DNA from 4 places in the Paenibacillus apii genome. Region 4 is predicted to be linked to each of the others. Evidence: riboswitches for the same ligand, from Rfam matches in the RefSeq annotation. Region 4 holds a riboswitch; each other region holds the start of a gene.

Region 1 (3,356 bases), on a different contig from region 4:
GCTATTCTCGTCAATTCGCCGGTCTACAGAGGCTTTACGAAAGTCACCGCGAGCAGGGATTCGAAATACTCGGTTTTCCTTGCAACCAATTCAACGAGAAAGAGCAGGGGAGCAACTCTGAAGTACAAGAATTTTGCGAGAGCAGCTTTGGAGTGACGTTCCCGTTGTTTGAGAAAATAGAGGTTAGAGGGCTATCTGCTCATCCTATATTTCAATATCTGACACAGCAAGCACCATTTTACGGTTTCGATACCCAGACTTCGGAGGGCCAATGGATGCAGGATTTCCTGCAGGAAAAGCATCCGGAAATATACGCCGGCGACGGGATCAAGTGGAACTTCTCGAAATTTTTGATCGATCGTAACGGATATGTAAAAGCTAGATTCGAAACGACGACGGAACCGGTTGACTTAGAGCCAGTTATCGAATCACTGCTGCAAAAATAATGGAAATCAAAGTATTTCCGATCCCCTGAATAGATATTGCCATGAGCAGCCTAACTCATCCAGGTATGCTGCTCTTTAGCGCAATATTACAGGCTTGGAAGGACGAGATTAGAAATGCCTCTTTATCTGATGCGCCATGGCGAGACCAATTGGAACAAGCAGGGGAGAATACAAGGGATACAGGATATCGGTCTGAATGAGCACGGGATCGGCCAGATTCAGGAAGCTTCCAGATGGCTACGAGAACGGATGAATGTTCATGCCGTTATTTCGAGCCCTTTGCGAAGAGCCTATGAGTCCGCCCATATTCTGGCATCCGTCTACGGACTTTCTGTTAAGGTTGACAGCCGATTCTCGGAACGCTGCTTTGGTGAACTGGAAGGCAAGACGCTGGAGAAAATCAGGTATGTATTCCAAATAGCCAATCCTGAGCTGATCCATTCTCCGATCTATGGGGTTGAAGCTGTGGAATCAATGCAAAGGCGGGTTTGCGAAGGAATTTGCAACCTGGAGGCTCCGGCGGGAAGAAATGTACTGCTAGTAACCCATGGCAGCATTATTCGGGTGATTACCGGACAAGCAGAAATCGTAGAGAACGGTACTGTAATCGAATTCACGGATACACTGAAAAACAGACTTATAGACTTCTCTTTAAATCTCAAGTTATAATAGACGTACTTTAAGCATATTTGTCTACAACAGCATATGAGAGAAAAGGTGAAACGCTGCGGCGTTTCTTAAAAGGGAAGACGGTGAAAATCCGTCGCGGTCCCGCCACTGTAAATGGAGAGCGAGCTTTAAGCCACTGTGTCAAATGGGAAGGCTTAAGCAACTTGGTCATCATGATCTCGTTTTTGCGTCTGATCCACAAGTCAGGAGACCTGCCTTTTTTCAACAGCACGACTGACCTACGAGGATAGGGAGGGGAGAACGCTTGTATTGCGGCGATTAACGGCACTTCTACGCTCTTTTGTGTGTAGGAGTGCTTTTTTGTTTCTCAATTCCTGTTACATAAGACTCCTAAATAAAAGAGAGGATTGTGATTTTCTTGGAAAAATTATTGCAGGTGCTAAATGAGATTGAACGGCTCAATATTGTATCGATGCATCAAATGAGAAGACGAGTCAACAACCTGACCAAGCCCTTGGGAAGTCTCGGCCGTTTGGAGGAAATCGCTGTAAGGCTTGCCGGTATCACTGGGAGTGCGCAGCCCCGTGTGGACAAAAAAGCGATTATCGTGATGTGCGGCGATCATGGGGTCGTCCAGGAAGGCGTCAGCGCCTATCCTCAGGAAGTTACAGGCCTTATGATGGCGAATTTTATTCGCCAAAGCGCTGCTGTTAATGTGCTCGCACAGCAAGCGGGAGCGGAGGTTCACGTTGTCGATATCGGAACGGTGCTGACGGACCTGCCGGAAGGCGTGGTTCGGCGGAAAGTCCGCCAAGGAACGGCTAATATGGCCAAAGGACCGGCAATGACCAAGGAAGAAGCGGTTGCTGCGATCCATGTCGGGATTAGTATGGCTTACGAGCTTGCTGATAAAGGAATCGAAGTGATCGGTTTAGGGGAAATGGGCATCGGCAACACGACTCCAAGCAGCGCCATGACGGCAGTGTTCACTGACCATCCAGCGGAACGGATCACCGGAAGAGGAACCGGCATCGATGACGAAGCGCTAGCCGCCAAAACGAAGGTAATCGAACGAGCAATACAGGTCAACCAGCCAAATCCGGGTGATGCTGTCGACGTGCTTGCTAAGGTAGGAGGGCTCGAAATCGCTGGACTGGCCGGTGTGATATTGGGAGCGGCGGTCCGCAAGGTTCCGGTGGTCATTGACGGGGTGATTACAGGCGCCGCGGCGCTTGCTGCCTGCCGGATCGAGCCCCGCTGTCGGGATTATTTATTCGCTTCCCATTTATCCGTTGAACCGGCGCACCGGATCGTTCTGGATGAGCTTGGGCTGAAGCCATTGCTGCATCTGGACATGCGCCTTGGAGAAGGGACAGGAGCAGCGTTGGTCCTGCCTGTAATCGAATCGGCCCTCCGATTGGTTGCGAAGATGGCCACATTTGAAGATCTCGGCATCCCGAGTCCGGCCCCCGAAGAAGATGAATTCGGCCTTGCGGTTCAGTGAGTCTATGAACTCGGCTTCTTCTAAGGAAAGCTTGGCGTTACGGGGATAGTTGTTTCATACAGAGGAGGCAGCACGAATGGAAGAGAAGAGAGGCAAACTGCTGGTGATCGGGTTTGGCCCGGGCGCTTTTGAACATATTACGGATCGTGCCCGCAGGGCAATCGAGGAAAGCGAAGTCATTATTGGCTACAACACCTATGTGGATTTGATCCGGGGCCTGCTGACCACACAGGAGATCGTAAGAACCGGCATGACGGAAGAAGTAAGCCGCGCTCAGGAAGCAGTACGGCAGGCGTATATGGGAAGAACGGTTGCAGTTATTTCCAGCGGCGACGCCGGTGTATACGGAATGGCCGGGCTGATTTATGAAGTGTTGATGGAAAAGAAATGGAATGCCGAGGAGGGAGTTGAAGTAGAGGTTATTCCCGGAATATCCTCGATCAACTCCTGTGCCGCTCTCCTTGGGGCGCCTATCATGCATGACGCCTGCACGATCAGCCTGAGCGATCATTTAACCCCCTGGGACACCATCGCCAAACGTGTGGAAGCCGCCGCCGCGGCAGATTTTGTAATCGCTCTGTACAATCCGCGAAGCGGAAGGCGTACGCGGCAGATTGCTGAGACTCAGCGGATTTTGCTGGGGCACCGTTCTCCGGACACGCCGGTGGGCCTCGTGAAGAGCGCTTACCGGGACCGGCAGCAGGTCGTGCTTACCACGCTCGCGGACATGCTGGAGCATGAAATAGGGATGCTCACCACGGTTATTATCGGTAATT
Region 2 (3,356 bases), on a different contig from region 4:
AAGGGGGAAGGCGGCAAGGAAGAGGTCTACCGTTTTCTGGCCTGGTCGCAGGATAATCCGCTGTTCGCCATTTCCTCAAGGAAGTTCCAGCCGGGCTACCGGCGGGCGATTTTGAAGTATTTCGCCAGCCATGACCGCGAAGCGTTCAAGAGCCGCGAATTCCGAAAAACGTATATGGCCCCGGCGGGACCCGCGCTGCAAAACGTATATGGAGAGGCCCGGGCGCAGGCGGCCTCGCCGCTGGCGCAGTGGGTGCGCCGGCGCCGGTTTCAGCTGATGATCTTCGGCGCGGCCGTTATCGTTCTGCTGGTTGCAGGCGCCCTTGCGGCCCGCCTATTGAAGGGCGGCGGAGACGAAGCGGCTCCGGCCGCCTCGCCGCAGCCTTCGCCCACGCAGTCTGCGGCTGGCGCGGGCTATCTCGAAGCCGCCGCCTATCTTGAGCGCGGCGGGGGCGGGGGCTCGCTGCTGTTCGCCTTCGCCTCCCCGGACGCCTGCCGCGAATTTAATCCGGCGGAGATTGAGGTGGATGCCGGGACCGGCCAGGCTGAAGTATATAAAGTGGACAGCCTGGTCCATGGCTGCGGGCTGCCGGGATCGGCGAGCCCTTCGAATGCCGGGGCAGCAGCGGGTTCCGCCGGCACTGCCGGTTCGGGAACGGCGGCCGGAAGCGGAGGAACGGCCGGGAACGCCGGCAGCGGCCAAGGCCAGGCCGACACGGCGTCCGCCGATGAGAGCAAGGCCGCCGGGGATTCGCTCTCGGCCTCGGCCGGCCCGTCGGCGGCTATCGGCGGGACCGTTCCAGCAAGCTCGCCGTCGCCGTCGGGAGAGCCAGCCGCCGGGTCAAGCATTGCGGGCTCCAAGGCACCGGGTTCATCCGGCGGGAGCGGAGGATCTTCCGCTGTCGCACCTAACCAGGTGAAGGTAACGCTCGTTTCCGCCCCTAAGCTGACGGCCGGCAGCACGGTGAAAGCCGAAGACTACACGCTGGTCCTGATGGAAGCTCCGCAGGCGGCTCCATCCCCTTCGGCAAGCGCGAGTTCTCCGGCGGAATAGCGGAGAATTGACGCGTTCAATTTCATGGCTTAATGGCCTTTCATGTATGGACAACCCCTGTGATAACCGATATGATAAAGGTTGTCAAAATCGAATAACGTCTGAAAAAGGTGCGGGCATCACACGCCCGCTTAATAGGGAAGCCGGTTGGAATCCGGCGCGGTCCCGCCACTGTATATGCGGAGCGCTCCTCTGAATCAAGCCACTGTTCAAGGCGAACGGGAAGGCCAGAGGGGAGGCGATGAGGCATAAGCCAGGAGACCTGCCTTTTTTCAGCCAAGGTTCAGTGTCCTTCGGGGGGTGAGGGCATCTGGCATTTGCGCGCGGCCGATGCCGGGAGTGGCTTATACAGCATGGATTCCCGGCTCGTTTTTCCGAAAGACCGTCCCTCCGGGGCGGTCTTTTTTTATGGTTTCGGAAGACTCCCATAATACTCAAGAGAGAAAGAGGTTGAAGAATGAGCAGGATTTCTTCCAGAATTCTGGCGCTGGGAATGGCATTATTGATGATTTTTTCCTTGCTGGGCGTTTCCTTTGCACCGGCGGGGCATGCGCTTGCCGAGGCGGCGGATTCCCAGGGGGCGGGGACTGCAGATGCTGGAGCAGCAGCGGGTGCGGCTGAGGCCACCCCGTCTTCGCCGTCAATCGGCGTAACCGATGCCGTGTATTCCGCGGCCGAGTCCATTTTGAAGAAGGAGGTAGTCTCGGAATGGCAGGCGATCGGCTTGGCTCAAGCCGGTTACAAAGTGCCGGATTCCTACACTGCCGCACTTAAACAAAAGGTAGAGAAGGCGAAAGGAGTCTTTTCCGCCGTTACCGACTATGCCAGATACGCTTTGGCGGCTAAAGCGGTCGGAGAAGATCCTGCAAATATTGCAGGTTATAATCTGATCGAGCCGATCTACAGCAGCAGCGGCATCGCCGGACAAAGTCTGAACAACGCTGTCTATGGCTTGATCGCGCTGGATTCCGGCAGCTATACGGTGCCGTCCGATGCGAATTGGACCCGCGACAAGCTGGTTCAACACATTCTTTCCAGACAAAACGGTGACGGGGGCTTTGCCCTTACCAGCGGAGGCCTAAGCGAGCCCGACCTTACGGGTATGGCTCTGGTTGCCCTGGCTCCTTACAAGAGTGATCCGGCTGTTGCTACCGCCGGGCAAAGAGCGGTGCAGTGGCTGTCCGCTCAGCAGAATACGGCTCACGGAGGTTATGGAGAGAGCAGCGAGAGCGTCTCACAGGCCATTATCGGCCTGACGGCGTACGGTGTCAATCCGGCCGGCCAAGATTTCACCAAGAACGGCAGCAATCTGATCAGCCGTCTGATGAGCTTCCGTACGGCAGACGGGGGCTTTGCCCACCTGCTGTCCGGCGGCAGCGACGCTTTTGCCACGGAGCAGGCGCTGCAGGCGCTGACCGCGTACAACCTGTTCACAGCCGGCGGCGACAGCAATCTGTATGATTTTATTGCGAACCCTCCGGCGGCACGTCCGCTTGTCCGGGTGTCCGTAGCGATCGAAGGGCCGACGGCGTCCTTGGGCGAGGGCAGTGTATACGGCAGCAGCGCACTGGATGCGCTAAACAAGCTGGCGGAAGCCAAGGGAATTGCGGTTGTCAGCACATCAAGCCAATACGGCACTTATATCAGCGAAATAGCCGGTATCCAGCAGAAGAAATACGGCGGCTATGACGGCTGGATGTATATCGTTCAGCGCGGCGGGCAATGGGTCAGCGGTTACAGCGCCATTGACCAATTTGCGCTCCAGGACGGAGATCGACTCTACGTTTATTACGGCGATTTCGGCGTCACCCAGTTGGTCGATTCCGTATCGTTGTCGCCGGTTACACCGAAGGAAGGTAAAGCTCTTGAGGTAACGGTTCATAAAAAAACTTGGGACTTTAACGGAAATCCCATAGTCGCGGCGGCTGCCGGAGTTACCGTCTCCATCGGCGGCAAAACAGCCGCTACGAACGATCAGGGAGTCGCCTCATTCGGAACGGATCTGACGCCCGGAACACAGGCGCTCCAAATTACCGGCTACCAGGACAATGCCGCGCCGACAGTTGTGCGCTACACCGGGACGGTTACGGTTCTGCCGAAGGAAGTGCCGGTGTCTTTGGCAGTAGAAGGACCGCAGGGAACGATTATGGAAGGCTCCATAAACGGATCGGTAGCGCTTGAGGCTCTTCAAAGACTGGCCGATGCGAATCATACCGCGCTCGATATCACGCAATCTTCATTTGGAAGCTTTATCAGCGGTATCGGCGGAATCACCGGCGACATGAACAACTGGTGGTCATTTG
Region 3 (3,356 bases), on a different contig from region 4:
CCGGTGAGCATACCCTTGACCGGAAGCTTCGTCAAAGATTGCGCATAGACGCTTTCCTTGACGGTCATTGGCTCGGTGAAGGCGACGTCGGCGTAAATGACCGGCGGCTTGACGCAGCGGGAGCCGTAGGACTGCACCCAGCCGTTCCGGGTGAACAGGAAGCCGTCCAGCTTCTCGCCGAAGAACTCCACCATATCGGTGCGTTCGAATTCGCCATGCACCAGAACGTCCAGACCGATCTTCTCCTGCAGCGTGATGGATTCCGCGATCTGCTGCCGGATAAATTCATCATAGCGTTCCGGGCTCAGCTCGCCCTTGCGCCATTTCAGCCGCGCCTGCCGGACCTCCGGCGTTTGCGGAAAGCTCCCGATCGTCGTTGTCGGCAGCAGCGGCAGCCGCCACTTGTCCTGCTGGCGCTTGGCCCGTTCGGCGTAGACCGTGTTCCGCCGGTCCGTCAGCTCCTCCAGGCCGCGTTCAAGCTCCGCCACATCCGAGCGGTTTCGCTCCGGCAGCTTGCGGAAGGCATCCAGCGCTGCCTTCGCCCCGGCCCACTGCGCACCGGCCGCTTCCCTGCCTTCAAGCAGCGCGCGTTTCAGCAGTGCCAGCTCCGCCAGCTTCTCGTCGGCGAAGGCCAGCGCATTCCGCACCTCGGGCTTCAGCCGCTCCTCGCCCTGCACCGTCACGGGCACATGCAGCAGGCTGCTGGACGGCTGCAGAATCAGCTTGCCTTCCGGCACAAGCCGCTCCAGCCTTTCCGCCAGCGCCAGCTTCTCCTCCGGATCACAGCGCCAAATACCGCGCCCGTCGATCACACCGGCTCCAAGCGTCTTGTCCTCCGGCCAGCCCAGACGCTCGATCGCTTCGAGGTTGGCTCCGCCGTCGTGTACAAAATCAAGACCAAGCCCCTGCACCGGCAGCTTTAGCAGGGCTTCAAGCGGCTGCACCGACTCAAAGTATGTCTGCAGCATGATGCGAAGACCTGGAACCGCGGCATGAAGGGCGCCGTAGATATGGCCCAGCAGTTCGATATCCTCTTCCTGAAGTCCGGTCACGACAGCCGGCTCGTCGATTTGAACCCATGCCGCGCCCTCCCGCTCCAGTTCCTGCAGCAGCTGGACATAGACCGGCAGGAACCGCTCCGCCACGCTGCGGATTTCCGAAAGGGCAAACCCTTTGGAAAGCTTCAGAAACGTATATAGTCCGATGACGACAGGCTTGCCGTCGATGCCCGCCTGCGATTTGGCGAACCGGTACGCGGCCAGTGGTTTGTTCTCCGTCAGCACAGGCTGAATATCGCCGATCTCCGGCACGATGTAATGATAATTCGTATTGAACCATTTCGTCATTTCGCATGCCGCCGCCCGGGAGTTCCCGCGAGCCATGGCAAAATACAGATCCAGTCCGGCAGGCCCGCCTTCATACCGGTAGCGCGGAGGCACAATGCCGAACATAACCGCCGTATCCAGCACATGATCGTAATATGTGAAATCTCCAACGGGTATCAGGTCGATCCCCGCTTCCTGCTGCTTGCGCAGATTGCTGAGCTGAAATTGCTCCATTTCCGTCCGAAGCTGCTCTTCATTGATCTTTCCCGCCCAGTAGGCTTCCAGCGCTTTTTTCCATTCCCGGTTGGCTCCGATTCTCGGATATCCGAGATTGCTTGTTTTGGCATTCCTTGTCATCTCTTTCGTTCCTCCTCTATCTTCTGAACCTGCAAAAAAGGCGTCCTTCACCCCAGGAGCGCAGGGGGAAAGACGCCTACGTATTTCATTACGTTTGCGAACTTACACCTCCCTATCTCCCGTAGGTACAGCAGTGCGTCGAAACAGGCAGGTCTCCTGGCTGCGGCGTCATCGTCGTCAGCGGCCTTCCCGTCAAGCCCGGGCTGACAGTGGCATAAATGCTGATAGACTCTTCCGTTACAGTGGCGGGACCGCGTCGGCTTTGCACCGAGCTTCCCTTTTAAGCCTCCGGCCTTTTTCGGTCCGGTAAGCACCTGTTTCCGTTATTTAAGGTGAATTGTTGCTTGAATATTGAGTACACCATTTATGTTACGGCAAGACCCTGCGGCCCGCAATAGAAGATGGAGGCTCCAGTTATAGCAATACCTGATAACCGGTTAAAAGAAAATAATATAGACGATCGCTGCCAGCACAATGCGGTAGATGGCGAACGGCAGCAGCTTGATCCGGTTGATCAGCTTCAGGAAGAACCGCATCGACAGCAGCGCGAACACGAAGGCGCTGATAAATCCGGCAATAAAGAACGGCAGCGCGTCCAGCGTAAAATACTGCCAGTTCTTGAGCAGAGAGATGAAGCTGGCGCCCGCCATGATCGGAACCGCCATAATAAAGGTGAAATCGGCGGCGGCGCGGTGGCTCATGCCCAGAAGGACGCCTCCCGAAATCGTCGAGCCGGAACGCGAGAAGCCGGGCCACAGGGAGAAGCACTGAATCAGACCGACTGCAAGCGCCTGCCCGTATGTAATCTGGTCAACGGTCTGCACCTTAACACGCTTCGGTGCGAACAAATCCGCGCAGATCATAAATATGGCACCAATCACAAGACCGATCAGCACGGTTGACGTCGAGAAGAGGTACTCATCAATGTAATCCTCGAACAGCATGCCGGTAACACCCGCAGGGAGCAGCCCCGTCAATACCTGTCCTAGCTTTAGACGGCCTGACCCGGAGATTTGGGACGGTTGGCCGTCCGGAACCGGCTCAAGCGCCCCCCGGCTGAAGCGTTTCAGTCCCAGCAGATCGATGAAACGATTTCTGAAGATGACGACGACCGCGAGGATGGAGCCGAGCTGAATGACGACTTTGAACGTATTGGCCGTGTATTTTCCGAGAAATTCCTGGGATTTCAGCCACATGTCGTCGACAATAATCATGTGACCGGTAGAGGACACCGGAGCAAATTCGGTCAGGCCTTCCACCAGACCCAGAATAACGGCTTTGAGTATTGCGAGCAGATCCAAGCTTTCGCCTCCTTAAAAAAGATGTTTAAAGTTTTATTATAAGTAGCTTAAACATCACCGGCAATTTCTGAAACTTGCAAGCCCAATTTCCAGGAAAGAATACCTAACGCATGCATTTCGGCTCATCCTTGAGCACTTGCAGTACACCCAGGGAAATGTGTAATAATGTACAGAAAGATTACATTATAGCGGTATACGTTGGGAGGATGTTCATTGTTTGCACGCCTGCGTGCTTTTTTGTCTGCCTGGAGGGATTATCCCCGGGAAGAGGGAGATTGGATCGGTAAGCAGTACAAAGTGCTGTCCCGGATCGGCATGGGGAGCTACGGACTGGCATACCGCTGCCTGGACACGGCGGAGAACCGCCAGGTCG
Region 4 (3,356 bases):
CCCTGCGAAAGAGAATGCCCTGACCAACCTGTGGGGAGCAGGTCGGTGCTGCATACGTCCGGTTGGAGCCAACGTTTGCCGCCTCCCCTGCGGCACGGTGGTCCGCAGGGCCGCAATCTTGCCGCGACGCGGCGCCCCGCCCGCTCTTATTCTCCGTGCAGCTTGCGCTCTACTGACTCCAGCTTCTGCTTGCTGCTGGCCGCTTTGTCGCGCCGGTCGTCGATTTTGAGCGCAGTGGACACGCGCTGGGCGCCGGCCGCGAACGGCGTCTCGTGCAGAACTTCGACGGCCGCCAGAATGCGCGGCAGCGGGCCTTCAATAATGGTTCCCATAGATGTAAGCTCAAAGGTAATGCCCTCCACGCTCTCCAGCGCGCGCTGCATTCCGGCGACGTAGCTGCTGAGACTGGTGCTGCCGGTCCCGATCGGAATTACGGTAATTTCGGCGATAGCCATTTGAATAGCCTCCCTCTCCATGCTGAACTTTTGGAAACATCCCTGCCATCTTTCCTATATTGTAGCAACTGGGGAGCCGGGCTACAAATCATTCGCTCTCATTCATCAGTAGCCGGAGAGCATGCGAGATTGGTTTGAGGCAAAATTGAAGGCAAATCCGGAGGCTAACAGAGCCGTATGCCCACCTTTTCCACCCCCTAAGCGGCAGGTTTGTGGATGAATTTGTGGATGAATTTGTGGATTACCTGTGGACCGTTTGTGGATGTTCTGTGGATATCAAAAAATCAAAAAATATATTTACAGATACAATATATTGGGTTATCTTAAATAAACGACAACAAAATATAGTAGAATCAGGTGCTTGACTCTCTGAAGGAGAGTCCAAGCTTAATAGGGAAGCGCGGTGCGAATCCGCTGCGGTCCCGCCACTGTAACCGGATGCCCCTCCTCAGGCGAGGACGCGGGCGGCATCTTCCGGCACAAGGCCACTGAGAGCGCAAGGCGGCTCTTCGGGAAGGCGCCGGAAGAACAGACGGAAGCCAGGAGACCTGCCTGTTTCTAGGAGACACCATTCATACCAGCGCCTGCGAGGAACAGGAGAGGTGTCCGCTATGTATTTTTAGATGACCGGGCTTTATTCAATCGGGCCGGGCTTGCATAGTGGCATTTTCTGCGTTCTTTGGCGGGAAATGCCTTTTTGGAATGCGGGAAAGGTACCCGAAGGCAAGACAACCAAAGTTTAAGACAGGGACGTTACGGAGAGGAGAACTGCACAATGACGCTGCTGGAGAAACGGCAAACAAGCGGGCAAAGCGCAAACGAAGTTCTGTTGGAGGAAGTTATCGGTCTGGGGCGCGATATTATCGACAGCCGGGACATGGATCTGCTGAGGGAGAATGCCAATCTTAACGGGGAAAGCTTCTCCGGCAAGATGAGCAAATTCGGCAGCGAGTATTCCAAGTGGTATGCCCGCAGCTTTACGATGCCGCCACAGCTTGTGCAGGCGATCAAGGAAAACGTCGTATACGTGCACGATCTGGACCAATACGCCATCGGAACGACGAACTGCATTTTCATCCCGTTTGACAAGCTGCTCCGGCAGGGCTTCAACACCGGCAACGGCAGCGTGCGGCCTCCTAACTCCATTATGACGGCTATGGCGCTGACGGCGATTATTTTTCAATCCCAGCAAAACGCTCAATACGGCGGCGTATCCGGAAGCAAGCTCGACCACGATCTCGCCCCTTATGTGGCCAAATCCTTCGCCAAGCAGTTCCGCAAGGGCCTGGATTATTTTGAAGAAGGACAAGCCGGCGAGGATCTCGGGGAAATCACCATGAGCCGGACCGATCTGAAGGAACGGTACCCGAAGGCCTTCCGCTACGCGCTGAAGGAGACCGAGAGCGAAACGCTCCAAGCCTCCGAGAGTCTTATACATAACCTGAACACGATGTCTTCCAGAGCGGGCGGACAAATTCCGTTCACCAGCATCAATTACGGCACCTGCACCTCGCCCGAGGGACAGCTTGTTATCGATTCCCTGCTGACTGCGACGATGAATGGACTGGGCAGCGGAGAAACGCCGGTGTTCCCGATTCAGATCTTCAAATGTAAAAAAGGCGTGAACCAGCAGCCGGGCGATCCCAACTACGAGCTGTTCCTGAAAGCTGCGGAATGCTCGGCGCGGCGGCTGTACCCGAATTTCGCGAATCTGGACGCCCCGCTGAATCTGGCGTACTACGATCCTGCGAACCCGGATACCGAATTCGCGACCATGGGCTGCCGCACCCGGGTGCTCGGCGACCGCTTCGGACGCAATTACTGCTCCGGCAAAGGCAATCTGTCTTTCAATACGCTCAACCTTGTCCGGCTTGGCGTCCGGCACGGAATCGTTACGGGTCTGCGGCAAACGGCGGATGAGGAAGGCTTCTATCATGATCTCGATCATTATATGGAAATTGCCCTGGAGGGTCTTCTTCACCGCTTCCGCATCCAGGCGGCGCAAAAGGCCAAGGCGTCCGACTTCATGATGCGCGAGGGCGTATGGGAAGGCGGGGAACTGCTGGAACCCGAGGAGCAAGTGAGTGAGCTGCTGAAGCACGGCAGCCTGTCCATCGGCTTCATCGGGATAGCCGAATGCATGAAGGCGATGTACGGCAAGCATCACGCCGAGGATGCCGAGGTGTACGACAAGGCGCTTGCCATCGTCCGGCATATGCGCGAGTTCTGCGACCGCAAAAGCGAAGAGCTCGACCTGAATATCACCCTGTTCGCCACTCCGGCGGAAGGGCTGTCCGGCAAATTCACCAAGATCGACCGCAAGGAGCTTGGCGAAATCAAAGGCGTCACGGACCGCGAGTATTATACGAACTCGTTCCATGTTCCGGTCTACTACCCGACGGGCGCGGCGAACAAGATCAAGCTGGAAGCCGCGTTCCACGAATACTGCAACGCCGGTGCAATCTCTTATGTCGAGCTGGATGGCAATGCGCGCAGCAATACGACGGCTTTTGTCCAAATTATCCGTTACGCCCTGGAGCAAAATATCAGCTATTTCAGCATCAATCATCCCGTCGACCGCTGCTCCGGCTGCGGCTATGAGGGCGTCATCGGCTCGACCTGCCCTTCCTGCGGCGCACATGAAGAGAAGGTGCATATCCGCCGCCTGCGCCGGGTCACGGGCTACCTGACCGGAGACTACCAGACCCGCTTCAACGCGGCCAAGCAGGCCGAGGTTAGGGACCGGGTCAAGCATCTATGAATATATGCGGCTACTACCCGGAATCCATTAACGAAGGCGAAGGGCTGCGGGCCGTCGTCTTTATCAGCGGCTGCCGCCACCGCTGCCCGGGCTGCTTCAATCCCGAAACCTGGAATTTCGGGTATGGCGAGCCCGTCACC

Evidence for each region. A riboswitch is a leader RNA that binds a small molecule or an ion and turns the genes downstream of it on or off. The one in region 4 is predicted to bind cobalamin.
Region 1: it holds a riboswitch for cobalamin, as region 4 does, so the genes downstream of both, cobT (nicotinate-nucleotide--dimethylbenzimidazole phosphoribosyltransferase) here and G5B47_RS18760 (anaerobic ribonucleoside triphosphate reductase) in region 4, are expected to answer to the same signal.
Region 2: it holds a riboswitch for cobalamin, as region 4 does, so the genes downstream of both, G5B47_RS21235 (S-layer homology domain-containing protein) here and G5B47_RS18760 (anaerobic ribonucleoside triphosphate reductase) in region 4, are expected to answer to the same signal.
Region 3: it holds a riboswitch for cobalamin, as region 4 does, so the genes downstream of both, metE (5-methyltetrahydropteroyltriglutamate--homocysteine S-methyltransferase) here and G5B47_RS18760 (anaerobic ribonucleoside triphosphate reductase) in region 4, are expected to answer to the same signal.

Annotation. Positions count from the first base shown of each region.
Region 1 covers NZ_JAAKGU010000004.1:389,057-392,412, forward strand. The annotation lists gene G5B47_RS12050 (glutathione peroxidase) at 1-446, shown strand, start outside; gene G5B47_RS12055 (histidine phosphatase family protein) at 561-1,115, shown strand; cobalamin riboswitch at 1,145-1,349, shown strand; gene cobT (nicotinate-nucleotide--dimethylbenzimidazole phosphoribosyltransferase) at 1,486-2,580, shown strand; gene cobJ (precorrin-3B C(17)-methyltransferase) at 2,657-3,356, shown strand, end outside.
Region 2 covers NZ_JAAKGU010000012.1:124,638-127,993, reverse strand. The annotation lists gene G5B47_RS21240 (GAP1-N2 domain-containing protein) at 1-1,053, shown strand, start outside; cobalamin riboswitch at 1,145-1,337, shown strand; gene G5B47_RS21235 (S-layer homology domain-containing protein) at 1,511-3,356, shown strand, end outside.
Region 3 covers NZ_JAAKGU010000001.1:906,829-910,184, forward strand. The annotation lists gene metE (5-methyltetrahydropteroyltriglutamate--homocysteine S-methyltransferase) at 1-1,682, opposite strand, end outside; cobalamin riboswitch at 1,812-2,015, opposite strand; gene G5B47_RS04575 (undecaprenyl-diphosphate phosphatase) at 2,120-2,983, opposite strand; gene G5B47_RS04580 (serine/threonine protein kinase) at 3,197-3,356, shown strand, end outside.
Region 4 covers NZ_JAAKGU010000009.1:210,571-213,926, forward strand. The annotation lists gene G5B47_RS18755 (MTH1187 family thiamine-binding protein) at 147-455, opposite strand; cobalamin riboswitch at 794-1,025, shown strand; gene G5B47_RS18760 (anaerobic ribonucleoside triphosphate reductase) at 1,231-3,216, shown strand; gene nrdG (anaerobic ribonucleoside-triphosphate reductase activating protein) at 3,213-3,356, shown strand, end outside.